DNA from 2 places in the Amycolatopsis tolypomycina genome. Region 2 is predicted to be linked to the other one. Evidence: riboswitches for the same ligand, from Rfam matches in the RefSeq annotation. Region 2 holds a riboswitch; the other holds the start of a gene.
The links. Region 2 has a riboswitch for glycine ahead of gcvP (aminomethyl-transferring glycine dehydrogenase). Riboswitches for the same ligand answer to the same signal wherever they lie in the genome.
Positions count from the first base shown of each region.

Region 1: it holds a riboswitch for glycine, as region 2 does, so the genes downstream of both, gcvP (aminomethyl-transferring glycine dehydrogenase) here and gcvP (aminomethyl-transferring glycine dehydrogenase) in region 2, are expected to answer to the same signal.

Region 1 is NZ_FNSO01000004.1:3,132,227-3,146,627, reverse strand. Features, by position in the region: gene BLW76_RS24435 (helix-turn-helix domain-containing protein) at 1-313, shown strand, start outside; gene gcvP (aminomethyl-transferring glycine dehydrogenase) at 294-3,182, opposite strand; glycine riboswitch at 3,355-3,453, opposite strand; gene BLW76_RS24425 (MerR family transcriptional regulator) at 3,496-4,074, opposite strand; gene BLW76_RS24420 (TetR/AcrR family transcriptional regulator) at 4,354-4,986, shown strand; gene trxA (thioredoxin) at 4,967-5,302, opposite strand; gene BLW76_RS24410 (MerR family transcriptional regulator) at 5,314-5,709, opposite strand; gene BLW76_RS24405 (bifunctional nuclease family protein) at 5,752-6,225, opposite strand; gene ftsR (transcriptional regulator FtsR) at 6,443-7,204, opposite strand; gene garA (glycogen accumulation regulator GarA) at 7,201-7,665, opposite strand; gene gcvH (glycine cleavage system protein GcvH) at 7,780-8,166, opposite strand; gene clsA (cardiolipin synthase ClsA) at 8,260-8,874, opposite strand; gene BLW76_RS24380 (hypothetical protein) at 9,147-9,353, opposite strand; gene BLW76_RS24375 (hypothetical protein) at 9,627-10,130, shown strand; gene BLW76_RS24370 (hypothetical protein) at 10,150-10,545, shown strand; gene BLW76_RS24365 (AMP-binding protein) at 10,655-12,349, opposite strand; gene BLW76_RS24360 (crotonase/enoyl-CoA hydratase family protein) at 12,358-13,200, opposite strand; gene BLW76_RS24355 (alpha/beta fold hydrolase) at 13,336-14,211, shown strand; gene BLW76_RS24350 (AAA family ATPase) at 14,213-14,401, shown strand, end outside.
Region 2 is NZ_FNSO01000004.1:406,417-420,817, forward strand. Features, by position in the region: gene BLW76_RS12520 (gamma-glutamyl-gamma-aminobutyrate hydrolase family protein) at 1-424, shown strand, start outside; gene BLW76_RS12525 (aldehyde dehydrogenase family protein) at 421-1,788, shown strand; gene BLW76_RS12530 (3-oxoacyl-ACP reductase) at 1,788-2,555, shown strand; gene BLW76_RS12535 (cyclase family protein) at 2,568-3,518, shown strand; gene BLW76_RS12540 (hypothetical protein) at 3,515-3,712, opposite strand; gene BLW76_RS12545 (helix-turn-helix domain-containing protein) at 3,785-5,077, shown strand; glycine riboswitch at 5,238-5,331, shown strand; gene gcvP (aminomethyl-transferring glycine dehydrogenase) at 5,471-8,302, shown strand; gene gcvT (glycine cleavage system aminomethyltransferase GcvT) at 8,304-9,395, shown strand; gene gcvH (glycine cleavage system protein GcvH) at 9,409-9,786, shown strand; gene glyA (serine hydroxymethyltransferase) at 9,786-11,060, shown strand; gene lipA (lipoyl synthase) at 11,057-12,058, shown strand; gene BLW76_RS12575 (L-serine ammonia-lyase) at 12,074-13,441, shown strand; gene BLW76_RS12580 (hypothetical protein) at 13,463-13,720, opposite strand; gene BLW76_RS12585 (FadR/GntR family transcriptional regulator) at 13,835-14,401, shown strand, end outside.

The DNA of each region.
Region 1 (14,401 bases), 2.7 Mb from region 2:
CAACCGCGCCCGGCCCGGCTTTTCCGCCCGGGACCGCGAGCTGGACCTGCTCGCCCCGCACGTGGGCCAGGCGTTCGCCCGCGAGGAGCACCCGCCGGTCCGGCCGCTCACCGGGGTGCCCGTGGACGTGCTGACCGCGCGGGAACGCCGGGTGGCCGAGGCGGTGGCGCGGGCGGCGACCGACCGGGAGGTCGCCCGGGACCTGGGGATCAGCCCACGGACGGTGCAGAAGCACCTCCGACAGATCTACCGCAAGCTCGACCTCACGAGCCGCGCCGAGCTGCTGGTCCGCCTCAGCCGCGGGACTCCGTGAACGCCTCCGGGGGCGGGCACGAGCAGACCAGGTTCCGGTCGCCCGCCGCGCCGTCGATGCGCCGGACCGGCGGCCAGATCTTCGCCGCCGTGACCCCCGCCGGGAACACCGCGGTTTCGCGGCTGTACGGCCGGTCCCACTCGCCCGCGACGCACCGCGCGGTGTGCGGTGCCTGCCGCAGCGGCGAGTCCTCGAGGGGCCACTCCCCCGCCGCGACGCGGTCGATCTCGCCGCGGATCGCGATCATCGCCGCGCAGAAGCGGTCGAGTTCGGCCAGGTCTTCGCTCTCCGTCGGCTCCACCATCAGCGTGCCCGCGACCGGGAACGACATCGTGGGCGCGTGCAGCCCGTAGTCCGCCAGCCGCTTCGCGACGTCGTCGACCGTGACGCCGGTGGCCTTCGTCAGCGGCCGCAGGTCGAGGATGCATTCGTGCGCCACCAGGCCTTCATGGCCGGCGTAGAGCACCGGGTAGTGGCCGCCGAGGCGGCGGGCGATGTAGTTCGCGTTGGCCACCGCGACGAGCGTCGCCCGGCGGAGGCCGTCGGCGCCCATCATCCGGACGTAGGCCCAGGAGATCGGCAGGATCGACGCGCTGCCCCACGGCGCCGCGCTGACCGGGCCGACGCCGGTGGCGGGGCCGGCCGCCGGCTGCAGCGGGTGGTTCGGCAGGAACGGCGCCAGGTGCGCACGGACCCCGATCGGGCCGACGCCCGGCCCGCCGCCGCCGTGCGGGATGCAGAACGTCTTGTGCAGGTTGAGGTGCGAGACGTCGGCGCCGAAGCGGCCGTACTGGGCGACGCCGATCAGCGCGTTGAGGTTGGCGCCGTCGACGTACACCTGCCCGCCCGCGTCGTGCACCGCCGCGCAGACCTCGCCGACGGTGTCCTCGTAGACGCCGTGCGTCGACGGGTACGTCAGCATGATCGCGGCCAGGTCATCTCCATGGGAGTCCACTGTGGACCGCAGGTGGGCGAGGTCGATGTTGCCCTGCTCGTCGCAGCGGACGACGACCACCCGCATGCCCGCCATCACCGCGCTGGCCGCGTTGGTGCCGTGGGCGCTCGCCGGGATCAGGCAGACGTCCCGGGCGTGCTCGCCGCGGGCGCGGTGGTAGGCGCGGATGGCGAGCAGGCCCGCGAACTCGCCCTGGCTGCCGGCGTTGGGCTGCAGGGAAACGGCGTCGTAGCCGGTGATCCGCGCGAGCCAGGCGCTCAGGTCGGCGATGACATCCAGCAGGCCGGCGGCGTCCTCGGCCGGCGCGAACGGGTGCAGGCCGGCGAACTCCGGCCAGGTCACCGGCTCCATCTCGGCGGTGGCGTTGAGCTTCATGGTGCACGAGCCGAGCGGGATCATGCTGCGGTCCAGCGCGACGTCGGAGTCCGCCAGCGCACGCAGGTAACGCAGCATCGCGGTTTCCGAGCGGTGCGCGTGGAAGACGGGGTGGGTGAGGTACTCGCTCGTGCGCCGCAACGGGGCCGGGAGCGCGTCGGCGGTGTCCGCGTCCAGGCCGTCCACATCGGACACCGAGACGCCGAACGCCTTCCACACGCAGGAAAGCCGCTCGCGGGTGGTGGTTTCGTCGCAGGCGACGCCGACGTGGTCGCCGTCGATCCGCCGCAGGGAGATGCCGAGGTCGCGGGCCGCGGCGACGACCGCGTCCGCCCGGCCCGGCACGGCCGCGACGACGGTGTCGAAGAACTCGCCGTGCACGACCTCGACGCCGCCTTCGCAGAGTCCGGCCGCCAGCACCGTCGCCATCCGGTGGACCCGCAGCGCGATCGAGCGCAGGCCGTCGGGCCCGTGGTACACGGCGTACATCGACGCCATCACGGCCAGCAGGACCTGCGCGGTGCAGATGTTCGACGTCGCCTTCTCGCGGCGGATGTGCTGCTCGCGCGTCTGCAGGGCGAGCCGGTACGCGGGTGCGCCGTCGGCGTCCTTCGCGACACCCACCAGCCGGCCGGGCAGCTGCCGCTCCAGGCCTTTTCGCACGGCGAGGTAGGCGGCGTGCGGGCCGCCGAAGCCGAGCGGGACGCCGAACCGCTGCGTCGAGCCGACGGCGACGTCGGCGCCGAGCTCGCCGGGCGGGCGCAGCAGGGTGAGGGCGAGCGGGTCGGCGGCGACGATCACCGCCGCGCCGTGCTTCTTGGCCTCGGCGATGGTCAGATCCGGTTCCCGGACCGCGCCGGACGCGCCCGGGTAGGACAGGAGCACGCCGAAGAAGTCGCCGCCGAGGCCGAGCCCGGTCAGTCCCTGGGAGAGGTCTTCGACGACGAGTTCGATGCCGAGCGGCTCGGCCCGGGTCCGCAGCACGGCGAGGGTCTGCGGCAGGGTGTCCCGGTCGACGACGAACCGGGACGACTTCGCCCGCCCGGCCCGGCGCACCAGCGTCATCGCCTCGGCGGCCGCGGTGGCCTCGTCGAGCAGGGAGGCGTTGGCGACGGGGAGCCCGGTCAGGTCGGCGACCATGGTCTGGAAGTTGAGCAGCGCTTCGAGCCGCCCTTGGGAAATTTCCGGCTGGTAGGGCGTGTAGGCGGTGTACCAGGCCGGGTTTTCGAGGACGTTCCGCCGGATGACGGGCGGGGTGACGGTGTCGTGGTAGCCGAGCCCGATCATGGCGGCGGCCGGCCGGTTCCGGGCGGCGAGTTCCCGCAGTTCGGCGAGGGCCTGCGCTTCCGACGCGGCCGGCGGCAGTTCGAGCGGCTGCGCGGACTCCCGCAGGGAGCCGGGGACGGCCCGTTCGGCGAGTTCGTCGAGGGAGGCGACGCCGATGACGTCGAGGATGTGCCGGAGTTCGTCCGGTCCGGGCCCGATGTGCCGGTCGGCGAAGGGAATGCCCTGTTCGAGGGAGGCGAGTGACGGATCCACGATGGCCTCCTGGGGACAGCGGGGCTGGACCGGGACAGCGGTGTCCTGGCCCTCCCCACTCTGTCCGTACCTCCTGGGAGGCGCCTGAGAGTTTCGCCCGCAGGTTGAGCCGGGCTTGCACCGTCGGCGGGGCCATCAGGCTGTGTCCTGACGACCCGCTTTCCAGAGGCGTCTCGTCCGCGCGGTCCAGGGTGCCTGAGAGGTTCCGGGGAGGACTTGCTCCTTCGGCGCCGAGCTCAAGGTGTGGCTCGGACTCTCCCGCGCGGATTCGTCGACCGCACGCAGTACCTTACCCGCTCACGCGGAGCGATGATCAACCGGTCTTGCGGGCGTTGCGGCGCTGGGTGAGTTCGTCCGGTTCGTGCGTCTCGACGATGCCGCCGTCGGCGCGTTCGGCCGGGAACTCGTGGATGGTGCCGCTGATTTCCTGCATCGCGCCGCTGACGGCGATGCCGAAGACGCCTTGGCCGCCTTGGAGCAGGTCGACGATCTCCTCGGGCGAGGTGCATTCGTAGACCGTGGTGCCGTCGGAGAACAGCGTGACCCGGGCCAGGTCGCGGACGCCGCGGACGCGCAGGTGGTCGACGGCGACGCGGATGTTCTGGAGCGAGACCCCGGTGTCCAGCAGGCGCTTGACGACCTTGAGGACCAGGATGTCCTTGAACGAGTACAGCCGCTGCGAGCCGGAGCCGTGCGCGGTGCGGATGCTGGGCGCGACCAGCTTGGTCCGGGCCCAGTAGTCGAGCTGGCGGTAGGTGATGCCGGCGATCTGGCACGCCGCCGGACCCCGGTAGCCCACCAGCTCGTCGGGCAGCGAGTTGTCGGGGAACAGTTCGCCCTGCTCACCAGTCGCGACCTCGACAGGCTGCTTCTCGGAACCAGCCTCGACCACGCAAGCCTCCCCTCGCCCGACCAGGCGGCCGGCGAATGACAGCCGGAGGAGTCCCAGGAGCGGGACCCGCCGGAGATCAACCGCCACGGTCCGGCCCCAGACCGTGAATCACACCGTGGCGATTTTCCTCCTTCGACGGTAAGCGCCCGGACAGTGCCGGTCAACGCGACGCGCGGCAAGCCCAGGCGGTCGGCTGACCCTTTGAGCCGTTCGCCGTACCCCCTACGGCGTGATCCCAAACGCCTTGACTCTTTTTACTCAGCTGAGTAACTTTTACTCATGCAAGTAAATCCCGACATCATGGCGGAGATGGGCCTCAGCGCCACCGAGGCCGCCCGCCGGGCGCAGATCATCGGCGCGACCATCGGCGTCCTGGCCGACCTCGGCTACCGCCGCACCACCTTCGCCAAGATCAAGGAGCGCGCCGGCCTCAGCAGCACCCGGCTGATCTCCTACCACTTCACGAACAAGGCCGGCCTGCTGCAGGCGGTGCTCAGCACGGTCGTCGAGACGAAGAACGGGTTCCTCGCCGAGCGCACCGACGGCGGCCTCGACCCGGCCGACCGGCCCGGCTACCTGCGGGCGCACATCGAGACGTCCGTGGCGTTCCTGCGGGCCTACCCCGAGTGCGTCCGGGCGCTGACGGAGCTGGCCGCCAACGCCGACGACGCCGACGGCTGGGTGATGACGAAGGTGCTGGTCGACGACATGCGCGTGCACGGGCTGGCCCGCCAGCTGAAGCAGGGCCAGGCCGAGGGCGCGTTCGGCGAGTTCACGCCGGAGGTGATGGCGATGTCCATCGCGCAGGCCATCGACGGGGTGGCCGCCGCCTACGCGGCCGACCCCGGGCTGGACCTGGAGCAGTACGGCCGCGAGCTGGCGGACACGTTCGTCAAAGCGACGGCGCCGTGAGCACCCGGTCGAGCCGCTCTTCGATGCGGGCCTTCGGGAACGCGCCGACGATCGTCTCGACCGGCTCGCCGCCGCGGAAGAGGATCATCGTCGGCAGCGACATGACCTGGTAGGCCCGGGTGGTCTCCGGGTTCTCGTCGGCGTTGATCTTCCGGACGGCAAGCTCGCCGTCCCGCTCGGCGGCCAGGTGCGCGAGCACCGGGCCGACCATCCGGCACGGGCCGCACCAGGTGGCCCAGAACTCGACGAGCACGGGAACGTCGCTGCCGAGCACTTCGGCGAAGGTCGCATCGGTGACAACCGCAACTTCGGACAAGGCAGGCTCCTTCAGGGGCGCGGGGAATCGGGCACAACACACGGATCGGGCGCCTGCCGGTCGAGGGCGGCGGCGAGTTTCGCGGCCAGTTCGCCACGGATGCCGCCGAGCCGCGCGAGAAGCGCGTCGGCTTCTTCGAGCTTGCGCCGGTAGACCTCGATGGAGTTCGCGCAGGAGTCGCCGGTCTCGTGGCCGCTGCGCAGGCATTCGACGAACGGGCGGGTCTCTTCGAGCGTCAGGCCGACCGTCTGGAGGGTCTGGATCTCCCTGACCAGGTGGAGGTCGTCCTCGTCGTACTCGCGATAGCCGTTGGCCGACCGGCGGGCCTGCAGCAGGCCCTGGTCCTCGTAAAAACGCAGCGCACGGGTGGTGACACCCGTGCGCTGCGCCAGTTCTCCGATCCGCATGCCCTCGACGCTAGACGTTGACGTCCGCGTCAAGGCAAGTTCTCAGGTGTCCGCTCCGCGGAAGTCTTCCGGGGAGACCGAGTCGAGGAACTCGCGGAACTTCTCGACCTCGTCCTCCTGCTCGTCCGGGATGATCAGGCCCGCCTCCTCCAGCACCGAGTCCACGGCGTGGATGGGGACCCCGATCCGCAGGGCCAGCGCGACCGAGTCGCTCGGCCGGGCGGACACCCGGATGTCGCCGTCGAACACGAGCTCCGCGAAGAACGTGCCTTCCTTCAGGTCGGTGATGACGACCTGCTCGAGCTCCCGGCCGAGCGCTCCGATGACCTCTTTCAGCAGGTCATGCGTGAGCGGGCGAGCGGGGCGGACCCCCTGTTGCTCCAAGGCGATGGCGGTGGCTTCGACCGAGCCGATCCAGATCGGCAGGTACCGTTCACCTTCGGTCTCCCGCAGCAACAAGATCGGCTGATTCGCGGGCAGCTCGACCCGCACACCGACGACGCGCATTTCGCTCATCGGGCTTCGCCTCCCTCCCGTGCACACGGGCTGCAGCGCTGAACCGGCTTCACGCCCTCACTCCTCGACGCTACCCGTCATCCGCGCGCTGTGCTCGCTGTCCGGACTCTCTCGGTTCGCCTGCCGCAAACCCGTGCCTTCACGGTACGGCATGCGGTGCCGAACATTCAGTCATTGACATGGGACCGCAAAGAGGATCTCACTGCCCCGTTATCGATCAACACCCGGCGACGCCGCGGATTCCCGCCTTCACGAGGAGCGTGTGCAGGGTCACGGACAGTGCCGCGAGCTCCCGCACCACCTCGTCGGCGCGCGCCTTCGCCTCCGGGTCACGGTGCCGGTACACCGGCGTCACGATCTGCTCCAGCAACCCGACCTCGCGGTCGGCCGCGGCGCGGAAGGCACGCAGGTGTCTCGGTTCGATCCCGAATTCGGTCATCGCCTTCACCGTCCGCGCGACCAGCACCGCGTCCGGGTCGAAGAACCCGGCGGGACCGGGCCGGACCAGGCCGTACTGCTGCAGCTCGGCCAGCGCGGGCTCGTCGATGCCGGCCTGCGCCAGGAGTTCCTCCCGGGTCAGGCGCAGCTCCCTGCCCCCGGTGGAGTTGCCGGCGGCGAAGTCGTCCGCCACGGGCAGGCCGACGTTCTCCGCCGTCACGTCGATGGGCACCAGCCGGCGCGGCGGGCGGGGCAGGGCCGCGGTGGGCCCGGCCCCCGAGTCCGCCGCGTCCAGCTGCTCCTTGATGACCTTCAACGGGAGGTAGTGATCCCGCTGGGCGGCCAGGACGAACCTCAGTCGCTCCACGTCCGCCGCGGCGAACTGCCGGTACCCCGACGGCGTGCGGCCCGGGGTGACCAGGCCTTCCGCTTCGAGGAACCGGATCTTGGAGATGGTGACATCGGGGAAGTCCCCGCGCAGCTGCGCGAGGACCGCCCCGATGCTCAGTCCGTGGTTCTGTGGCCGCCCGGCCGCCGTCACTGCGCCCCCTGGCCCCCGTGCCCCGGGCCGGTCAGGAAGACCAGGCGGAACTTCCCGATCTGCACCTCGTCGCCGCCGGCGAGCACGGCCTGGTCGACCGGCTCGCGGTTGACGTAGGTGCCGTTGAGGCTGCCGACGTCGATGACGACGAACTCGCCGCCCTCACGCCGGAACTCGGCGTGCCGGCGGGAGACCGTGACGTCGTCGAGGAAGATGTCGCTGTCCGGGTGCCGGCCGGCGCTGGTGGTGTCGCGGTCGAGCAGGAACCGCGAACCCGCGTTCGGCCCGCGCTTCACGACCAGCAGCGCCGAACCCGGGGGCAGGGCGTCGACACCCTGGACCGGGGCTTCCGGGGCGGGCTCGCGACCTTCGGCTTCGGCCAGGAAGTCGGCCCGGAAGACAGAGGTCCGCTCCGGAGACTGCTCCGGGGGAACACCGCCGGGCCCGTCGTTCGTGCTCACCTGAGCTCTCCTCCACACATGCAGTGTTGCCAGTACTCAAGAACGTGTAGCTGCCAACGTACCGTGCCTGATCGATTCTCCGAGCCCCGGCTCCCCGAACCGGCGGAGCGGGCTTCAGCCCTTGGTCAGCGCGTCGTACGCCTCGGCTTCGAGCAGGGCTTCCAGGCCCGCCGGGTCGTCGAGCCGGATCTCGATCAGCCAGCCCTCGCCGTACGGGTCGCTGTTGATCAGCTCCGGCGAGTCGGCGACGGCGTCGTTGACCGCGACGACCTCGCCGTCGACCGGCGCGAACAGTTCGGAGACGCTCTTGGTCGACTCGACCTCGCCGAAGACGTCGCCCGCGCTCACCTGCCTGCCGACGTCGGGCAGGTCGACGAAGACGACGTCGCCGAGCTGGTCCTGCGCGTACTCGGTGATGCCGACGCGCACGAGGGTGTCCTCGCCGCGGGTGGCGACCCACTCGTGTTCCTCGGTGTAGCGAAGCTCTTCAGGAGCGGACACCGCCGGTCCCCTTTCATGCCCTCACTGGCGAAACGTGTTGGGCGAAGTCTTACACCCACACGGCGCAGCCGCCCGCCACGACCCGGCGAAAGCTCACTGAGTGGTATCGCCGCGCAGCGCGTTGCGGGCCTGGACGACGTAGAGGACACCGGACCAGACGTAGAGGACGGCGCCCCAGATGGTGAAGGCGTACCCGATCGGCCGCGCGACCGCGGCGACGTCGGAGCCACCCTGCGCGAGCAGCAGCAACGGGAAGGCGTACATCAGGACGAAGGTGGCCCCCTTCCCGAGGTAGGTGACCTCGGGCGGCGCGAACCCCCGGCGGCGCAGGGTGACGACGCAGACGCCGAGCACGGCTTCCCGCAGGACCAGCGGGACGACGACCCACCACGGGATGATGTCGCGGACGAGGAAGGCGATGAGGGTGGCGAGGATGTAGAGCCGGTCGGCGGCGGGGTCGAGCAGCTGCCCGAGCCGCGACATCTGGTTGAGCCAGCGGGCGAGCTTGCCGTCGAGCCAGTCGGTCAGCGCGCTGAAGACGAGCAGGGCGAGGGCCCAGCCGTCTTCTTCGGGGCCGAGCAGCAGCCAGAGGAAGACGGGCACCCCGGCCAGCCGCAGCAGGGAGAGGATGTTGGGGACGTTCAGGGCCTGCCGCAGCAGCGACGGTTCGGCAGCCTGAGCGGCGGGTTCGGGGGCGGCTGTGCTCACGGGGCCATTAAACAGCGGTCCGGGATGGCGTCGCCTGGTGCGGTGGCGGCGGGGCGTTCGGGCGGCTCGGGCATGCGGTCGCTCCTGGCGTGCTCACGGCCTTGGGCGGTGACATCGGCGGGTGACCGCGCTGCCGCCCGGGTGCCCATGAACCCAGTCCAGGTCCAGCTCAGCGGCCGGATCCACCCCGGAACCCGCGAGGCGCTCCCCCGCAGGCCGGCCGCGAAGGCCGGGCCACCCCCTCGGCGCGGCCCGGCACCCCGGCGTCACGCTCAGCTCGCGCGGCGGTGGCTCCACCCGCGGCGCTGCAGCTCCGCGCTGCTCAACGCCTCGGGGCGGCCTCGGTAGTCGGTGCCCATCCAGCGTGCGCGGCCGGCTCGGCCCTCGAGGACGTACGGGCGGCCGCAGCACCAGACCACGGTGCTGGGGACGGTCGGCGGGCTGGACGGGTCTTCGGTGCTCACTGCGTCGGCGTTCATCGCTCTCACGGATTCGGGACGGGTGTCGGGGACGGGAAGCTCGTCAGCCTCCACCAAGATCTTCGGCGCCCGAGGCCGGATTGTTAACGGTCACGGCCGGAATTAGACCGATCGATTCTTGATGACAGCGTGAGGTTTCGGAGCGTGAACGGAATGTTAATCGTCCATTGTGGACATTCTTTCGGCGGCCACCGGACCGGGCCGCCGGGGCGCTGTTGTAATCTCCGGCACACCCGTGGCCCCACGGGGACCGACCGGGGAGGAAGGATCGCGGTGCCCCACCCGACCACCACGAGGACGTGGCTCCTGGCCTGCCTCGCCCTGCCCCTGCTCGCGGCCTGCTCCGGCGACCCGGCCGCGCAGGCTCCCCCGGCCCCGCCGGCCACCACTGCCGCGCCGTCCGCTTCCACGTCGGCCGGCACTCCGCCGCCTCCGCCCGGCGACACCGGCAGCGCGCCCGCGCCCGCTCCGGCGAGCCGGCCGTCCGGTGCGCCGCCGTCGGTGCCCGGGGCGTGCGGGCCCGTCACCGCCGCCAGCGGGCTGACGCTCTACGTCTTCGACAGCGGCTCCGCCGGGGTCAGCTGCGTCGCGGCGACGAAGCTGGTCGGCGACTTCCACCGCAAGATCGCCGGGCGGCAGGGCGCCGGCTCGAACGACGCGGTGAACGAGACCGTCGACGGCTGGCTGTGCACCTCCGGGCCGCCCGCCGCCCAGGGCGGCACCACCTGCACCAAGGGCGAGCAGACGGTCTTCGCCGCCGTCGTGCCGTCCGAATGACTCCGATCCTGAAGGGCCCATGAAGACACTCGCGTACCCTCTGCTGCTCGTCGCCGCGGCCGCCGCGCTGGCCGGTTGCGGCAGCGACCCGGCGCCCGCCGCGCCCGCCACCGAGGCACCCGTGCCCGCCGCGGCCGCCGCCGCGGGGTCGACGGCGCCCGGCGTGCCCTGCGGCGACGTCACCGGCACGGGTGGCGCGAAGACGGCCGTCGTCGCGCACGGCAAGGTCGACTGCCCCGCGGCGACGAAGCTGCTCACGGACTACTTCGCGAAGCTGACCCCGGCCGAGGCGAACGACGCCGACGGCCCGGGCCCGATCGTCCTCGACGAGTGGACGTGCGGCAGCGGCCCGAACGACCCGGTGACGGCATGCTCGACCGAGGACGGCCGCCAGGTCGAAGGCACCCGCGGCTGAGCCGGGCCCCAGCGCCCCAATGTGGCGTTGGTTGCGTCTGACGCACCCAATGTGGCGTTCGGTGCGTCTGACGCACCGAACGCCACATTGGGGCGCATGAGCCGGGCGGTCAGGACTTGAGGTCCGGGAAGTCCTCCTCGCGGTACTCGGTCCCCGCGCCCCGCGCCGGGTCGCTCTCGCGGCCGCGCAGCTCGACGCGGCGGATCTTGCCCGAGATCGTCTTCGGCAGCTCCGCGAACTCCAGCCGCCGGATCCGCTTGTACGGCGCCAGGTGCTCGCGGCAGTACGCCAGGATCGACCGCGCGGTCTCCGCGTCCGGCGAGAAGCCCGCCGCCAGCACGACGTACGCCTTGGGCACCGCGAGCCGGATCGGGTCGGGCGCGGGGACCACCGCCGCCTCGGCCACCGCCTCGTGCTCGATGAGGACGCTCTCCAGCTCGAACGGCGAGATCCGGTAGTCCGACGCCTTGAAGACGTCGTCGGTGCGCCCGACGTAGGTGATGTAGCCGCGTTCGTCGATCGAACCGACGTCACCCGTGTGGTAGAAGCCGCCCGCGAAGGCCGCCGACGTGCGCTCGTCGTCGTCGGCGTAGCCGGTCATCAGGCCCACCGGCCGGTGCGCGAGGTCCAGGCAGATCTCGCCCTCCGAGGCGCGCTCGCCGCTGACCGGGTCGACCAGCGCCACCACGAAGCCGGGCAGCGGGCGGCCCATCGAGCCGGGCACGACGTCCTGGCCGGGCGTGTTCGCGATCTGGACGCTGCTTTCGGTCTGCCCGAAGCCGTCGCGGATGGTGACGCCCCAGGCCTTCTCGACCTGGTCGATCACCTCGGGGTTGAGCGGCTCGCCTGCCCCCACCACCTTGCGCGGCGGCGTCTTCAACGCCGTCAGGTCGGCCTGGATGAGCATCCGCCACACCGTCGGCGGCGCGCAGAAGCTCGTCACGCCGCAGCGGTCCATCTGGGCCATCAGCGCGCCCGCGTCGAACCGGCTGTAGTTGTAGAGGAACACCGTCGCCTCGGCGTTCCACGGGGCGAAGAAGTTGCTCCACGCGTGCTTCGCCCAGCCGGGCGAGGAGATGTTCAGGTGGACGTCCCCGGGCTCCAGCCCGATCCAGTACATCGTGGACAGGTGGCCCACCGGGTACGAGACGTGCGTGTGCTGCACCAGCTTCGGCTTCGCGGTCGTGCCGGAGGTGAAGTACAGCAGCAGCGGGTCGCCGGCCTTGGTCGGGCCGTCCGGGGCGAACTCCGGCGACTCGGCGAACGCGGCCGAGTAGGAGTGCCAGCCCTCGACCGGCTCCCCCACCGCGATCCGCGTGTAGCCGCCGGAGACGCCGTCGAACTTCGGCGCGTCCACCGAGCGGACGACGACGTGCTTCGCGGCGCCGCGCTCCACCCGGTCGGTCAGGTCGGCCGGGCCGAGCAGCGTCGACGCCGGGATGATCACCGCGCCGAGCTTGATCGCGGCGAGGATCGTCTCCCACAGCTCGCCCTGGTTGCCGAGCATGAGGATCAGCCGGTCGCCGCGGCGGACGCCGAGGGTGCGCAGCCAGTTCGCCACCTGGTTGGACCGGCCGGACATCTCCGGGTAGGTCCAGCGGTTCTCGCGGCCATCCTCCTCGACGATCCACAGCGCGTAGCGCTCGGCGTTGTCCGGGTCGTGCGCCACGACGTCGAACCAGTCGATCGCCCAGTTGAACTCGTCGAACTGCGGCCAGGCGAAGTCGCGGTACGCCGTGTCGTAGTCCTCGCGGTGGGTCTGCAGGTAGTCCCGCGCGACGCGGAACGCGTGGTGGACGCTCACGCTGCCTCCTATTCGCCCTTGAACTCCGGCGGGCGGCGCTCCATGAAGGCCTGGACCGCCTCGCCGAGGTCCTTGCTGGGCAGGAACGCCGAGTTCCAGGCGGCGACGTACCGGAGGCCGTCGGCGACCTGGCGCTCGGTGTTCGCCGCCAGTACCTGCTTCGTACCCTGCACCACCAGCGGCGGGTTCGCAGCGATCTCGCCGGCGAGTTCGCGCGCGGCCTTCAGCAGCGCGTCCTGGCTCTCGTAGACGTCGTTGACCAGGCCGATCTTCTCGGCGCGGGCGGCGTCGACGTCCTTGCCGGTGAGGGCGAGCTCCCGCAGGTGCCCCTCGCCGATGATCGAAGCGAGCCGCTGCAGGCTGCCGAGGTCGGCGACGATGGCCACGCGCACCTCGCGGACGCTGAACTTGGCGTCGGCGCTGGCCAGCCGGACGTCCGCGGCGGCGATGACGTCGACCCCGCCACCGATGCACCAGCCGGACACCGCCGCGACGACCGGTTTGCGGCATTCCGCGATCGAGCTGACCGCCGCCTGCAGCGACCGGACCTGGTCGAGGAACGCCGTCCGCGGGCCGGCCAGGCTGTCCCCGCCCAGCATCGGCGCCCAGTCGCCCATCATCGCGGGCAGGTCGAGGCCGTAGGAGAAGTGCCGGCCACTGCCGGTCAGCACGACGGCCCTGACCTGCGGGTTGGCGTCCAGCGCGCGGAAGACCAGCGGCAGCTCGCGCCAGAAGTCCGGCCCCATCGCGTTGCCCTTCGACGGGCCGAGGAGCGTCACTTCGGCCACATGGCCGTCGACGTCGACCTTCAGGGAGACGAGGTCGGGCAGACTGTCAGCAGTAGCGGTCATGGGGTCATCTTGACCCATGCCCGCGACGACCCGCCATTGGCGTCTCGCCAATTGCCCCCTATGTCACTGTGCCAACCTGGCCAGGGGATGCTTTCCTGAAAGAACCGAACGCCGACACGGGGAGGACGGTGGGACATGAGCCCGGCCAGCGCGACCGCAATCGAGTCCGAACCTCCGTCCGCACCGGTCCGGCGGGCCTCCCGCCCGATCGAGCTGACCGGCTCGTTCGACCACGAGGGACACCGGCTCTGGTACACCGAGTTCGGCAGCGGCGACCAGGTCGTCGTGCTCACCCACGGGATCATGCTCACCCGCCGGATGCACGCGCCGCTCGCGCGCCGGCTGGCCGGCGCCGGCTTCCGCGTGATCACCCTCGACCTGCTCGGCCACGGCGACTCCGACCGGCCGACCGAGTCGTGGCTGTACTCGATGCCGTCGTTCGCCGAGCAGACCCTGGCCCTGCTCGACCACCTCGACGTGGAGTCCGCCGTCATCGGCGGGACGTCGCTGGGGGCGAACGTCTCACTCGAAGTGGCGGTGCAGGCGCCGGCACGGGTGCGCGGGCTGATCGTCGAGATGCCGGTGCTGGACAACGCGATCGTCGCCGGGCTCGTGACTTTCGCCCCGCTGCTGATGGCGGCCCGGTTCCTGCCGTTCACGGTGCAGGCGGTGGCGCTGGCGGCGTCGGTGGTCCCGCACGGCAACCAGTGGGTCGACGTCGTCACGGACACGCTCTCCCAGCGCCCGGCCCCGATGGCCGCGCTGCTGCACGGGGTGCTGTTCGGCCGCATCGCGCCGCCGAAGTCGGTCCGCCGCAAGATCACCACCCGGGCGCTGGTGATCGGCCACCAGAACGACCCGATCCACCCCTTCGGCGACGCGGACACCCTGGCAATCGACATGCCGGACGCGGAGTTCGTCCAGGCCCGCAGCCCGGTCGAGCTGCGGCTGGACCCGACCCGGCTGTCGGACGCGATCCGCGATTTCGCCGCGAGCTGCTACGAGGATTGACGTGTCCCTGGTGTGGGTGACCGGCAACGCGGGGGCCGGCAAGTCGACGGTCTGCGCGCTGCTGAAGGAGCGCGGCGAGCTCGCCGTCGACGCGGACAACGAGGGCTACCACCACTGGGCCGACCGGGCGAGCGGTGAGGTCGTCACCGATCCGCCCGACCCGGTGCCGGCGGGCTGGCTCGACCGCTAC
Region 2 (14,401 bases):
CGAGTTCGGCCTGTTCGAAGCGGCCCGGCGCGCACGCAAGCCGGTGCTCGGCGTGTGCCGCGGCCTGCAGGTGATGAGCGTCGCCCTCGGCGGCACGCTCACCCAGCACCTGCCCGAGAGCGCGAACACGACCGACCACCAGCCCGCGCCCGCGACGTTCGGCCGGGGCACGGTCACCCTCGCCGAAGGCAGCCGGGCGGCGGCGATCCTCGGCCCCGAAACCAAGACCCTCTGCTACCACCACCAGGCGATCGACCGGCTCGGCACCGGCCTCGAAGCCGTCGGCTGGGCGGAAGACGGCACCATCGAGGCCGCTGAACTACCTGGTGAGTTCACCCTCGGCGTCCAGTGGCACCCGGAGCAGGACACCGACGACGTCCGGCTGTTCCAGGCTCTCGTCGAAGCGAGCAAGGAGAACCGATGACCACGAGTTTCGACGTCCTCAACCCGGCCACGGAGGAGGTGGTGCGGAGCGTCCCGGAAACCAGCGTCGAAGAGACGGATGCGGCGATCGCCCGTGCCCACAAGGCGTTCCCGGCCTGGCGCGACGTCGCCCCCGGCGACCGCGCGCGGCTGCTGCGCCGCTTCGCCGACGCCGTCGAGGCCGACATCGAGCACCTCGCCCGGCTCGAGGTCGAGAACTCCGGGCACACCATCGGCAACGCCCGCTGGGAAGCCGGCAACGTCCGCGACGTCCTCAACTACTACTCCGCCGCCCCGGAACGCCTGATCGGCAAGCAGATCCCGGTGCCGGGCGGCATCAACGTCACCTTCCAGGAGCCACTGGGCGTCGTCGGCGTGATCGTGCCGTGGAACTTCCCGATGCCGATCGCCGGCTGGGGCTTCGCGCCCGCGCTCGCCGCCGGCAACACCGTCGTCCTCAAGCCCGCCGAGCTGACGCCGCTGACCGCCCTCCGGCTGGCCGAGCTGGCGCGCGAAGCAGGCATCCCCGAGGACGTCTTCCAGGTCCTGCCCGGCAAGGGGTCGGTGGTCGGACAGCGGTTCGTCGACCACCCGGCCGTGCGGAAGGTCGTCTTCACCGGCTCCACCGAGGTCGGCAAGCAGATCATGGCCGGCTGCGCGGCCCAGGTGAAGCGCGTGACGCTGGAGCTCGGCGGCAAGAACGCCAACATCGTCTTCGCCGACTCCGACCTGGAGAAGGCCGCGGCGACCGCGCCCTACGGCGTCTTCGACAACGCCGGCCAGGACTGCTGCGCCCGGTCGCTGATCCTCGTGCAGGCCAGCGCGTACGACCGGTTCATGGAGCTCCTGGAGCCCGCGGTGCACGGCGTCGTCGTCGGCGACCCCGGCGACGAGAAGACCGAGATGGGCCCGCTGATCTCGGCCGCGCACCGGGACAAGGTCGCCTCCTACGTCCCGGACGATGCGCCCGTCGCGTTCCGCGGCACCGCGCCCGCCGGGCCCGGCTTCTGGTTCCCGCCGACCGTCGTCACCCCGCCCGACCTGCGCCACCCGCTCGCCGCGGAAGAGGTGTTCGGCCCGGTCGTCGCCGTCGTGCCCTTCGCGGAAGAGGCCGACGCGATCCGGATGGCCAACGCGACCGAGTACGGCCTGTCCGGCTCGATCTGGACCCGCGACGCCGGCCGCGCGTTCCGAGTTGCGCGCGGCGTCGAATCCGGCAACCTCTCGGTGAACTCGCACTCGTCGGTGCGCTACTGGACGCCGTTCGGCGGCTTCAAGCAGTCCGGCCTCGGCCGCGAGCTCGGCCCGGACGCCGCCGCGGCGTTCACCGAAACCAAGAACGTCTTTCTGAGCACGGAGGAGTAATGGTCCAGCGTTTCGAAGGCCGCGTCGCGGTCATCACCGGCGGCGCCAGCGGCATCGGGCTCGCCTCGGCCCGGCGCCTGGCGAGCGAAGGCGCGAAGGTCGTCATCGCGGACCTCTCGCCCGCCGAAGGCAAAGCCGCCGCCGACGAGATCGGCGGCGCGTTCATCCAGACCGACGTCACCGACGCCGAGCAGGTCGAGAACCTGTTCCACAGCACGGTGGAGCAGTTCGGCTCGGTCGACGTCGCCTTCAACAACGCCGGCATCTCGCCGCCGGAGGACGACTCGATCCTCACCACCGGCATCGAGGCGTGGGACCGCGTGCAGCGGGTCAACCTGACGTCGGTGTACCACTGCTGCAAGGCCGTCCTGCCGCACATGCAGCGCCAGGGCAAGGGCTCCATCATCAACACGGCCTCGTTCGTGGCGGTGATGGGTGCGGCGACGTCGCAGATCTCCTACACCGCCTCCAAGGGCGGCGTGCTCGCGATGAGCCGCGAGCTCGGCGTGCAGTTCGCGCGGGAGAACATCCGCGTCAACGCGCTGTGCCCGGGCCCGGTGAACACCCCGCTGCTCAAGGAGCTGTTCGCCAAGGACCCGGAACGCGCGGCGCGGCGGCTGGTCCACGTGCCGGTCGGCCGGTTCGCCGAGCCGGCGGAGATCGCGGCCGCGGTCGCCTTCCTGGCCAGCGACGACGCCAGCTTCATCACGGCGTCGCAGTTCCTGGTCGACGGCGGCATCTCCGGGGCGTACGTCACGCCGATCTGACAAGCTGGCGCGGTGACGGGACCGAGGCCCAGCCAGGACGACGTGCTCGGCTACTTCGAAACGCTGTCGAACTGGGGGCGGTGGGGCGAAGACGACGAGCTCGGCACGCTGAACCACATCACCGACGACGTCCGGCTGGCGGCGGCGCGAGCCGTGCGCCACGGGCGGAGCGTGTCGTGCGCGTGGGAGGTGGCCGTCCCGGAGGAGATGGAGCGCTCGACGACGGCGTGCCCGTGCTTCGCCGACACGCCGGGTGCCGGGGCCATGCCGATCCCCGGGTTCCGCAACGACCGGCACTGGGGCTACTCGAACGAGCGGCTCGGCATCCTGTTCCACGGCAACACGGTCACCCACGTCGACTCGCCGTGCCATATCTTCTGGGACGGCCGGATGTACAACGGGCGGCCGCACTCGCTGGTCGACGCCGAGACGGGCGCGGCGTGGGGAGCCGTCACGGCGGCGGCGAACGGCATCGTCACGCGGGGAGTCCTGCTGGACATCGCGGAGGTCCGCGGGGTGCCGTCGCTGGAACCGGGCGACGGGGTGTTCCCCGCCGACCTCGAGGAGGCCGAGCGTCGCCAGGGCGTCCGGGTGCGCTCCGGCGACGCGGTGCTCCTGCGGACCGGCTACGGCCGCGTCCGGCACGAGGCCGGCCCGTCCGGTGGGGTCACGCAGGCCGGCTGGCACGCGTCCTGCCTGCCGTGGCTGCACGAACGCGGAGTGGCGCTGATCGGCGCCGACACGCCCACGGACGTCCAGCCGTCGGGCTACGACGACCTGGCGATGCCGGTGCACACCGTGGGCCTGGTGGCGATGGGCCTGTGGCTGCTCGACAACTGCGACCTCGAGGCGTGTGCGGTGACGGCCGCCGAGCTGGGCCAGTGGGACTTCCAGCTCGCGATCGCGCCGGTCCGCTTCGCCGGGACGTCCGGCAGCCCGGTCAACCCGATCGCCACGTTCTAACGCTTGGTCTGCTTCTTGACGTCGTAGACCTCCCGCAGGTGGCGCCAGGCGGCGTTGAGCTTCTTGCGCTCTTCGGAGATCTCCTTCTCCCGGCGGCGCAGGATCCGGGTGGCGATCTCGGAGGCGAGGAACGCGCCGGCGGCGAAGGTCAGCGCGCCGACGATCAGGGTGAGGGCGATCACGGTGGTGGTCATGCCGACCAGCGTCGGCCGCGCGTGGGCGTTTTGTCCCTGCGCAAAGCTAGCGGGTTTCGTTAGCTTTGTGAGGTGACGCACTGGCGCGCCGACGAGTGGGCGGAAGCGGTCCGGGCCGGCATCCGCGCCCGGGGCCTTTCGCTGGACGAGGCGGCCCGCCGCATCGGTGTTCCGACGTCGACGCTGCGCAGCTGGATCGAACACCGGCACGCGCCGAAGGTGACGGTGTTCGACCACTGGGCCGAGCTCGCCGAGGTCACCGGGATCGGGGAGGCCGAGCTGCTGCGGGTCGCCGGTGTCCTGCCCGACAGCCTCGCGAGCCCGGTGCACGTGGCGCAGGCGGCGAAGGCGCTGCGGGAGGGCATCGACCGGGCCGGGCAGTTCCTCCGGCAGGCCACGGCGCTCGTCTACTCCTCGCCGGGCACCCAGGTGGCGAACGCGATCGCCGCGTCGCCGGTCGACTGGGAGATGCGGATCCGCTCGGCCACCCGCGGCGACGAGGTCCGCGTCACCTACCACCACTACGTCGGGATCGTGCCGCCGCGGGACTTCCCCTACGACGACGCCGAGGTCCGCCGCATCATCGAGCACGACGTCCTCGGCGAGCTGTGGCGGCCGCTGGGGCTGTACTGGCGGGTCGCGGAGGTGCACGACTGGCACGAGCCGCCCCGGCTGGTCATCCAGGTGCCCGAGCAGGAGGCGACGCGGCCGCCCGCGCCGTCGCCGGTCGTCGCCGCGCCGCCGGTGGTCGTGCTGTCGCCGATCTGGGGGTACGGCGAGCTGCTGGCGTCGCTGGTCGCCGACGGCCTCGGCTTCGGCAACGTCGACTTCCGCTACTTCGGCCTCCCGGACGCGATGGCCGACCGCGTCCGGATCACCGCCCGCGAGCTGGCCGACCCGGCACCGCGCCTGGTGCACTCGGTGCCGCCGATCATGCTGCTGCACGGCCTCGCCGTGCCCGACCTGACCGGACGGCTCCCGGTCGTGGTCCGCTACGGGCCGCGGATGCGCGCGCGGGCGGCCCGGATCTACCGGTCGGCGCTGCTCGAAGCCGGGTTCGCCGACCCCCTCGACGGCGCTCGCGCGATCGAGGAGGCGATCTCGCCGCCGCCGGGCAGCCCCCACTTCGAGGTGACGCTCGCCGACGAGGACATCTTCGACGGCGAGCGGCCGTCGCTGGACCGCCTCAACGACTCGGTGGCGTGGCACGCCGAGCAGATCGTGGAGCAGGTCCTGCTGGGCGCGGGCCTGCCGCCGGTGCCGGTGGGCGGCCCCCTCAAACGCCTGGTCCTGCCCTCCGGCCGGGTCCGCCGCCCGCCCGCGCTGGCCGGGAGCGTGGTCCGCCGGGTCACCGGAACGTCATGAAAGAGTCGTTCATGACATCAGACGTCATGAACGACTCTTTCATGACATCTGGGGGAGCGGTCGAGGCCGGATCGAGGACCGATGTGGTGTTGGCCGGGTGAAGTAGACGCCCGCGGGAAGCGCCGGGTACCGTTACCGCCACAACTGCAGATCGGGCCGTAGAGCCGAGGCGGGAGAGCCCTCACGAAGTCGGTGGGGCACCGAAGGAGCAAACTCCCCGGAATCTCTCAGGTACCTGCTACCGCTTCGCGCGAGGCCACTCTGGAAAGCAGGCGCACCCGCGCCTCACCCAAGGTGAAAGCCGCTGCACAGGCGGTGAAACTCTCAGGTGCCATGACAGAGGGGGAGTTCCAGCGCACCGTTCTGTCCGGTGCCCGGCCCAAGGAGCTCCCGATCACTTCCACGCAGTTCGACGCCCGCCACATCGGCCCGTCCGAGGCCGAACGCGCGAAGATGCTGGCCGAGTGCGGCTACGGCAGTCTCGACGCCCTCGTCGGCGCCGCCGTCCCGAGCGCCATCCGCGCGACGAAGGAACTCGCCCTCCCGCCCGCCGCGTCCGAAGAGGACGCCACCGCGGAGCTGCGGGCCCTCGCCGCGCGCAACCGGCCGATGACGCAGATGATCGGCCTCGGCTACTCCGACACCGTGACGCCGGGCGTGATCCGCCGCAACGTCCTGGAGAACCCGGCCTGGTACACCGCGTACACGCCCTACCAGCCGGAAATCTCGCAGGGCCGCCTCGAAGCCCTCCTCAACTTCCAGACGATGGTCGCCGACCTGACCGGCCTGGCCACCGCGAACGCCTCGCTGCTGGACGAGTCGACCGCCGTCGCCGAGGCCGTCACGCTCATGCGGCGCGCGTCGAAGTCCAAGTCGAACAAGGTCGTCCTCGACGCCGAGTGCCTGCCGCAGACCATCGCCGTCGTGCGCACCCGCGTCGAAGCCCTGGGCATCGAGGTCGAGGTCCGCGACCTGCTCACCGGCCTGCCCGACGACTTCTTCGGCGTCGTCGTCCAGTACCCGGGCGCGTCCGGCGTGCTGCGCGGCCGCGGCTTCTACCACGCGATCTCCGAGTCGGCGAAGGCCGCGGGCGCGCTGTTCACCGTCGCCGCCGACCTCCTCGCGCTGACCCTGATCACCGCGCCCGGCGAGTTCGGCGCCGACGTCGCCGCCGGGTCGACCCAGCGCTTCGGCGTCCCGCTCGGCTACGGCGGCCCGCACGCCGGGTACATGTCCGTCCGTGCCGGCCTCGAGCGGTCGCTGCCGGGGCGCCTGGTCGGTGTCTCGGTCGACGCCGACGGCAACTCCGCCTACCGCCTCGCGCTCCAGACGCGGGAGCAGCACATCCGCCGCGAGAAGGCGACGTCGAACATCTGCACCGCGCAGGTCCTCCCGGCCGTGCTGGCCGCGATGTACGCGGTCTACCACGGTCCCGACGGCCTGAAGAAGATCGCCCAGCGCGTCCACGGCCTCGCCGCGGGCTTCGCCGGCGCCCTGCGCCGGACCGGCGTCGAGGTCGTGCACGAGTCCTTCTTCGACACCGTCGTCGCGCGCGTCCCGGGCCAGGCCGCCGAGGTCCACGCGGCCGCCCGCGAGGCCGGGATCAACCTCGGCCACGTCGACGCCGACCACGTCCGCGTCGCCTTCGACGAGGTCAGCACGCCCGCCATCGCCGCGGAGGTCCTTCGCGCCTTCGGGGTCGAAGAGGCCATCGAAGACGGCGTCGCGCTGCCGAACGGCCTCGCCCGCGAGAGCGGCTTCATGGGCCACGAAGTCTTCGGCACCCACCGCTCGGAGACGGCGATGCTGCGCTACCTGCGCAAGCTGTCCGACCTGGACTACGCGCTCGACCGCGGCATGATCCCGCTCGGCTCCTGCACGATGAAGCTCAACGCCACCACGGAGATGGAGCCGATCAGCTGGCGCGAGTTCGCGGGCATCCACCCGTTCGCCCCGGCCGAGGACGCGGCCGGGTACCACGAGCTGGTGTCGCAGCTGGCCGACTGGCTGGCCGAGGTCACCGGCTACGACAAGGTTTCGCTGCAGCCGAACGCGGGCAGCCAGGGCGAACTCGCCGGGCTCCTCGCGATCCGCGCCTACCACCGCGCGAACGGCGACGAAGCCCGTGACGTCTGCCTGATCCCGTCGAGCGCGCACGGCACCAACGCCGCGTCCGCGGTGCTGGCCGGGATGCGCGTGGTCGTCGTGAAGTGCACCGACGAAGGCAACGTCGACCTCGCCGACCTGCGGTCCAAGGTGGACACCCACCGCGACACCCTGGCCGCGATCATGGTGACGTACCCGTCCACGCACGGCGTGTACGAGCACGACATCGACACCCTCGCCAAGATCGTCCACGACGGCGGCGGCCAGGTGTACGTCGACGGCGCGAACCTCAACGCCCTGCTCGGCCTGGCCAAGCCGGGCGAGTTCGGCGGCGACGTCTCGCACCTCAACCTGCACAAGACGTTCTGCATCCCGCACGGCGGTGGCGGCCCGGGTGTCGGCCCGGTCGCGGTGCGCGCGCACCTCGCGCCCTACCTGCCGAACCACCCGCTGCTCGACGCGGCCGGCCCGGAGACCGGCGTCGGCCCGATCAGCGGCGCGCCCTACGGCTCGGCGTCGATCCTGCCGATCTCCTGGGCCTACGTCCGGATGATGGGCGCGCCGGGCCTGACCGTGGCCACCAAGGTCGCCGTGCTCGCCGCGAACTACGTCGCTTCGCGCTTGGCGCCGCACTACCCGGTGCTCTACACGGGCCAGGACGGCCTGGTCGCGCACGAGTGCATCCTCGACCTGCGCCAGATCACCAAGGAGACCGGCGTGACGGTCGACGACGTCGCCAAGCGGCTCATCGACTACGGCTTCCACGCGCCGACCATGTCGTTCCCGGTCGCGGGCACGCTGATGGTCGAGCCGACCGAGTCCGAGGACCTGGGCGAGATCGACCGGTTCTGCGCCGCGATGATCGCCATCCGCGCGGAGATCGACGAGGTCGCGAACGGCAAGTGGAGCGCCGGGGAGTCGCCGCTGCGCGGCGCCCCGCACACCGCCGAGACGCTGGTCGGGGACTGGGACAAGCCCTACAGCCGTGAGCTGGCGGTGTATCCGGCGGGTGTTTCGCGCAAGAACAAGTACTGGCCCCCGGTGCGTCGCATCGACGGCGCCCGCGGCGACCGTAACCTCGTGTGCTCCTGCCCGCCCCTCAACGCTTACGAAGGCTGACGTGTCCAAGGAAACCTCCCTGCACGGAGTCCACAAGGGACTCGGTGCGCTGTTCACCGACTTCGCCGGCTGGTCCATGCCGGTCCGCTACGCCAGCGAGCTGGCCGAGCACAAGGCCGTCCGCGAGGCGGCCGGGCTGTTCGACCTCTCGCACATGGCCGAGATCCACGTCACCGGCGAGCAGGCGGCCGACGTCCTGGACTTCGCGCTGGTCGGCAACCTGACCGGGGTCAAGCCGGGCCGGGCGCGGTACACGATGATCTGCAACCCCGAAGGCGGTGTGCTGGACGACCTGGTCGTCTACCGGCTGGCCGACGAGCACTACCTGGTCGTCGCCAACGCGGGCAACGCGAAGGTCGTCGCGGACGCCCTGGCCGAGCGGGTCGCGGGCTTCGACGCGGTGGTCGACGACCGGTCCGAGACGACCGCGCTGATCGCCGTCCAGGGCCCGAAGGCCGTCGAGATCCTGGCCGCGGTCACCGACGCCGACCTGGACGCGCTCAAGTACTACGCCAGCGTCCCGGCCTCGGTGAAGGGCCACGACGTCCTGCTCGCCCGCACCGGCTACACCGGCGAAGACGGCTTCGAGCTGTTCGTCGACGCCGACGAGGCGCCGGCGCTGTGGCGCCTGCTGCTGGAAGCCGGCGAACCGCACGGCCTCGTCCCGGCGGGGCTCGCCTGCCGCGACACGCTGCGCCTGGAAGCCGGGATGCCGTTGTACGGCAACGAACTCACCGTCGAGCAGAGCCCGTTCGAGGCCGGGCTCGGGCGCGTGGTCAAGTTCGAGAAGCCGGGCGACTTCGTCGGCCGCGCCGCTCTCGAGGAGCGGTCCAAGCAGGACGTCCCGCGGGTGCGGGTGGGGCTCAAAGGCGCCGGCCGCCGCGCCCCGCGGCACGGCTACAAGCTGCTGGTAGACGGTACCGAGATCGGCGAGGTCACCAGCGGCGCCCTGTCGCCCACGCTGGGTTACCCGATCGCCATGGCGTACGTCGATCGGGCGTACGCCGAGCCCGGCACCGAGCTCTCCGTCGACATCCGGGGCAGGATCGAGCCCGTCGAGGTCGTCGCCCTGCCCTTCTACTCCCGCGCGTAAGGACTCCTGAACCGTGAGCATCCCCGAGAACCTGCAGTACACCAAGGAACACGAGTGGCTGAAGGTCGACGACGGCATCGCCACCGTCGGCATCACCGCCTTCGCCGCCGAATCGCTCGGTGACATCGTGTTCGTCCAGCTGCCCGACGCGGGCTCGACGATCACCGCCGGCGAGGTGTTCGGCGAGGTCGAGTCGACCAAGTCGGTCAGCGAGCTGTACGCGCCGGTCTCCGGCGAGGTCGTCGAGGTGAACGGCACCACATCGGACACCCCCGAGGTCATCAACTCCGACCCCTACACCGAAGGATGGCTCCTGAAGGTGCGTCTGACCGGGGACGTGCCGGACCTGCTCGACGCCGCCGCCTACGCCGCGCACACCCAGGAGAACTGATGACGACTTTCGACGCCCCCCTCGCCGACGTCGACCCCGAGGTCGCCGCGGCCGTCGCCGACGAGCTGACCCGCCAGCAGTCGACCCTGGAAATGATCGCCTCCGAGAACTTCGCCCCGGTCGGCGTGCTCGAGGCGCAGGGCTCGGTGCTGACCAACAAGTACGCCGAGGGCTACCCCGGCCGCCGCTACTACGGCGGCTGCGAGCACGTCGACGTCGTCGAGCAGCTCGCCATCGACCGCGCGAAGGCCCTCTTCGGCGCCGAGCACGCCAACGTCCAGCCGCACTCGGGCGCGCAGGCCAACGCGGCCGCGATGTTCGCCGTGCTCAAGCCGGGCGACACGATCCTCGGCCTCGACCTGGCGCACGGCGGTCACCTGACGCACGGGATGAAGATCAACTTCTCGGGCAAGCTCTACAACGTCGTCGCCTACCACGTCGACAAGGAGACCGGCATCGTCGACCTCGCCGAGATCGAGCGGCTGGCCGTTGAGCACGAGCCGAAGCTGATCATCGCCGGCTGGTCCGCCTACCCGCGCCAGCTCGACTTCGCCGAGTTCCGCCGGATCGCGGACAAGGTCGGCGCTCGCCTGATGGTGGACATGGCGCACTTCGCCGGGCTGGTCGCGGCCGGGCTGCACCCGTCGCCGGTGCCGCACGCCGACATCGTCACCACGACCACGCACAAGACCCTCGGCGGCCCGCGCGGCGGCCTGATCCTGTGCCGCGAGGAGCTGGCGAAGAAGATCAACTCGGCGGTGTTCCCGGGACAGCAGGGCGGGCCCCTCGAACACGTCATCGCGGCCAAGGCCGTCGCGCTGAAGATCGCCGCGAGCGAGGAGTTCAAGGAGCGCCAGGAGCGCACCCTCGAAGGCTCGCGGATCCTGGCTTCGCGGCTGTCGCAGGAAGACTGCGCGGCGGCGGGTGTCCGGGTGCTGACCGGCGGCACGGACGTCCACCTGGTGCTGGTCGACCTGGTTCAGTCTTCTTTGGACGGTCAGCAGGCCGAGGACCGGCTGCACGAGGTCGGCATCACGGTCAACCGCAACGCCGTCCCGTTCGACCCGCGGCCGCCGATGATCACGTCGGGCCTGCGGATCGGCACGCCGGCGCTGGCGACCCGCGGGTTCGGGGCCGAGGACTTCGCCGAGGTCGCCGACGTCATCGCCGAGGCGCTGAAGCCGGACTTCGACGACGCCGTGCGGGCCAAGCTCCGCGACCGCGTCGAGACCCTGGCCAAGAAGCACCCGCTGTACGCGGACCTTTCGCGATGAGCGCCCAGCCCGAGGGCCGGAAGCTGCTGCGTCTCGAGGTTCGCAACAGTGAGACGCCGATCGAGAAGAAGCCGTCGTGGATCAAGACGCGGGTGCGGATGGGGCCGGAGTTCACCGAGCTCAAGGGTCTGGTTCGTCGCGAGGGTCTGCACACGGTCTGTGAAGAGGCTGGTTGTCCCAACATCTACGAGTGCTGGGAAGACCGTGAGGCCACGTTCCTGATCGGTGGGGACCAGTGCACGCGCCGGTGTGACTTCTGCCAGATCGACACGGGGAAGCCGGCGGCGTTGGACACGTCGGAGCCGCGGAAGGTCGCGGAGTCCGTGCAGGCCATGGGGCTGCGCTATTCGACGGTGACCGGTGTTGCGCGGGATGACCTTCCCGATGGTGGCGCGTGGCTGTACGCGGAAACTGTGCGGCAGATCCACGCGTTGAACCCCGGTACGGGCGTCGAATTGCTGATTCCGGATTTCAATGCGGATCCTGCGCAGCTGGCGGAGGTTTTCGGGTCGCGGCCTGAGGTTCTTGCGCACAACGTGGAAACAGTTCCGCGGATTTTCAAGCGCATCCGCCCGGGATTCCGCTACGCTCGATCGCTGGAAGTCATCACGGCCGCGCGTGAGGCCGGTCTGGTGACGAAGTCCAATCTGATCCTCGGGATGGGCGAAACCCCGGACGAGGTGGCGCCGGCGATGCAGGACCTGGTGGATGCCGGGTGCGAGATCCTGACGATCACGCAGTACCTGCGTCCGTCTCCGCGGCACCACCCGGTGGACCGCTGGGTCAAGCCGGAGGAGTTCGTCGAGCACTCTCAGGCTGCGGAGGCGATGGGCTTCGCGGGTGTGATGGCCGGGCCGCTGGTGCGCTCGTCGTACCGCGCGGGACGGCTGTACGCCCAGACCAAGCGTTACCGTGGAGAAGAGCTGCCGGAGAACCTGGCCCACCTCGCCGACCAGGGCCCGGCTTCGCAAGAGGCCAGCTCGCTGCTGGCCCGTTAAGGAAGGGGCGGATCAATGGCGATCAGCGTCTTCGACCTGTTTTCCATCGGCATCGGCCCGTCGAGCTCCCACACCGTCGGGCCGATGCGGGCGGCACTGACCTTTGTGGATGGACTCGGCGGCGAACTCGGCTCGGTGGCCCGCGTGCAGGCCGAGCTGTTCGGCTCGCTCGGCGCGACCGGGTTCGGCCACGGCAGCGACAAAGCCGTCCTGCTCGGACTGTCCGGTGAGCGTCCCGAAGAGATCGACACGGACACCGTGCCGGGCCGCATCGCGGACATCCGCGGCGCCGGGCGGCTGCTGCTGGGCGGCACGCACGAGATCGCGTTCGACGAGGACACCGACCTCACCATGCACCGCCGCAAGTCGCTGCCCGCGCACCCGAACGGCATGGTGTTCCGCGCGTTCGACGCGTCGGGCGCGCTGCTGCGCGAGCGGACGTACTACTCGGTGGGCGGCGGCTTCGTCCGCGACGAGTCGTACGAGACGGACACGGTGTTCGTCGAGGACTCGACCCCGGTGCCGTACCCGTTCCGCACCGGCGCGGACCTCCTGGCGCACTGCGCGTCGACCGGCCTGCCGATCAGCGAGATCATGCTGGCGAACGAGCTTTCCTGGCGCACCGCCGAGGAAGTGCGCTCGGGCCTGCTGGACATCTGGGCGGTCATGGCGGAGTGCGTCCGCAACGGCTGCACGCACGAAGGCGTCCTGCCCGGCGGCCTGAAGGTGCCGCGGCGGGCCCGCGCGCTGCACGAAAAGCTCCTGGCCGAGGACGGCGCGGACGACCCGCTGTACGCGATGGACTGGGTGAGCCTGTACGCCCTCGCGGTCAACGAGGAGAACGCGGCGGGCGGCCGCGTGGTGACGGCCCCGACCAACGGCGCGGCGGGCATCATCCCGGCGGTGCTGCACTACTACCAGCGGTTCATCCGGCACTCGTCGGACGACGGCATCGTCACGTTCCTGCTCACCGCGGGCGCGATCGGCTCGATCCTCAAGCAGACGGGCTCGATCTCGGGCGCCGAGGTCGGCTGCCAGGGCGAGGTCGGGTCGGCGTCGGCGATGGCGGCGGCGGGCCTGACGGAGGTGCTGGGCGGCACCCCGGCCCAGGTGGAGAACGCGGCGGAGATCGGCGTGGAACACCACCTCGGCCTGACCTGCGACCCGGTCGGCGGCCTGGTCCAGATCCCGTGCATCGAGCGCAACGCGGTGGGCGCGTCCAAGGCGATCCACGCGGCCCGCATGGCCATGCGCGGCGACGGCAGTCACGTGGTGACGCTGGACAAGGCGATCAAGACCATGCGCGAGACGGGCGCGGACATGAGCGTGAAGTACAAGGAGACCGCCCGCGGCGGCCTGGCGGTGAACGTCATCGAGTGCTGACCGGCCCGCCACGGGGCACTTTCACGTGAAAGTGCCCCTCTTGGGGGCGAGCGGTGGGTCAGGGTCCGGGGCCACCGCCAGCTTCAACCCCACCTCGACGAGCGTCCACCCGAGCTGTTGCCTCTTCGTCCCCGTGCGGCGGCGAGGCGTCGCCCGGCCGGGTGGGCGGTTGCGCACGCCGCGGCGCAACTCGCCTTCGCGCTCGTGTACCAGATCCTCGGCCATCAGGAAATGCACCGGATCGCCCCCTGCGTCGATGTTCGGTGTCGGTGACTCCATCGTTGCGAACCGTGCCCGTTGCTTCCACCGGTTTTTCTGCGCGCGAAAGCCAGTGTCACCGACAGCGACCGGGGTTGGCCACTCCGAAGGTGCCCCGCGGCCTAGACTCGCGGGATGGACTCGACCTCGGTGGTGAATGCCGGCGAAGCGCTGTTCCGGCCGGTCCGCACCGGCAACGCCTTCGAGGAGACCGTCGAGCGGCTGCTGCAGGCGATCCGGCTGGGCGTCGTCGGCGCGGGGGAGCGGCTTCCCTCCGAGCGCGAGCTCGCCGAACGGCTCGGCGTCAGCCGCGTCACGCTGCGCGAGGCCATCCGGGCGCTCTCCGACGCCGGTTACGTCGAGTCACGGCGAGGCCGCTACGGCGGCACGTTCGTGCACGACACCCTGCCCGCCCCGCCCGAGCCCGGCGGCAACGTCGACACCGTCGCGCTCGAAGACGCGTTGAGCCTCCGGTACGTCCTCGAGACCGGCGCCGCCGAGATGGCCGCCGCGCGGTCGCTGAGCCCGGCCGACCGGCAGCACCTCACCGGCACGCTCGCCGAGGCCGCCGGCGCCGACCTCGACGACTACCGCCGCAAGGACTCCCGGCTGCACCTGGCCATCGCCGAGGTGACCGCGTCCGGCTCCCTGACCACGGCGATGGCCGACGCCCGCACCCGCGTCAACCAGCTCCTCGACCGC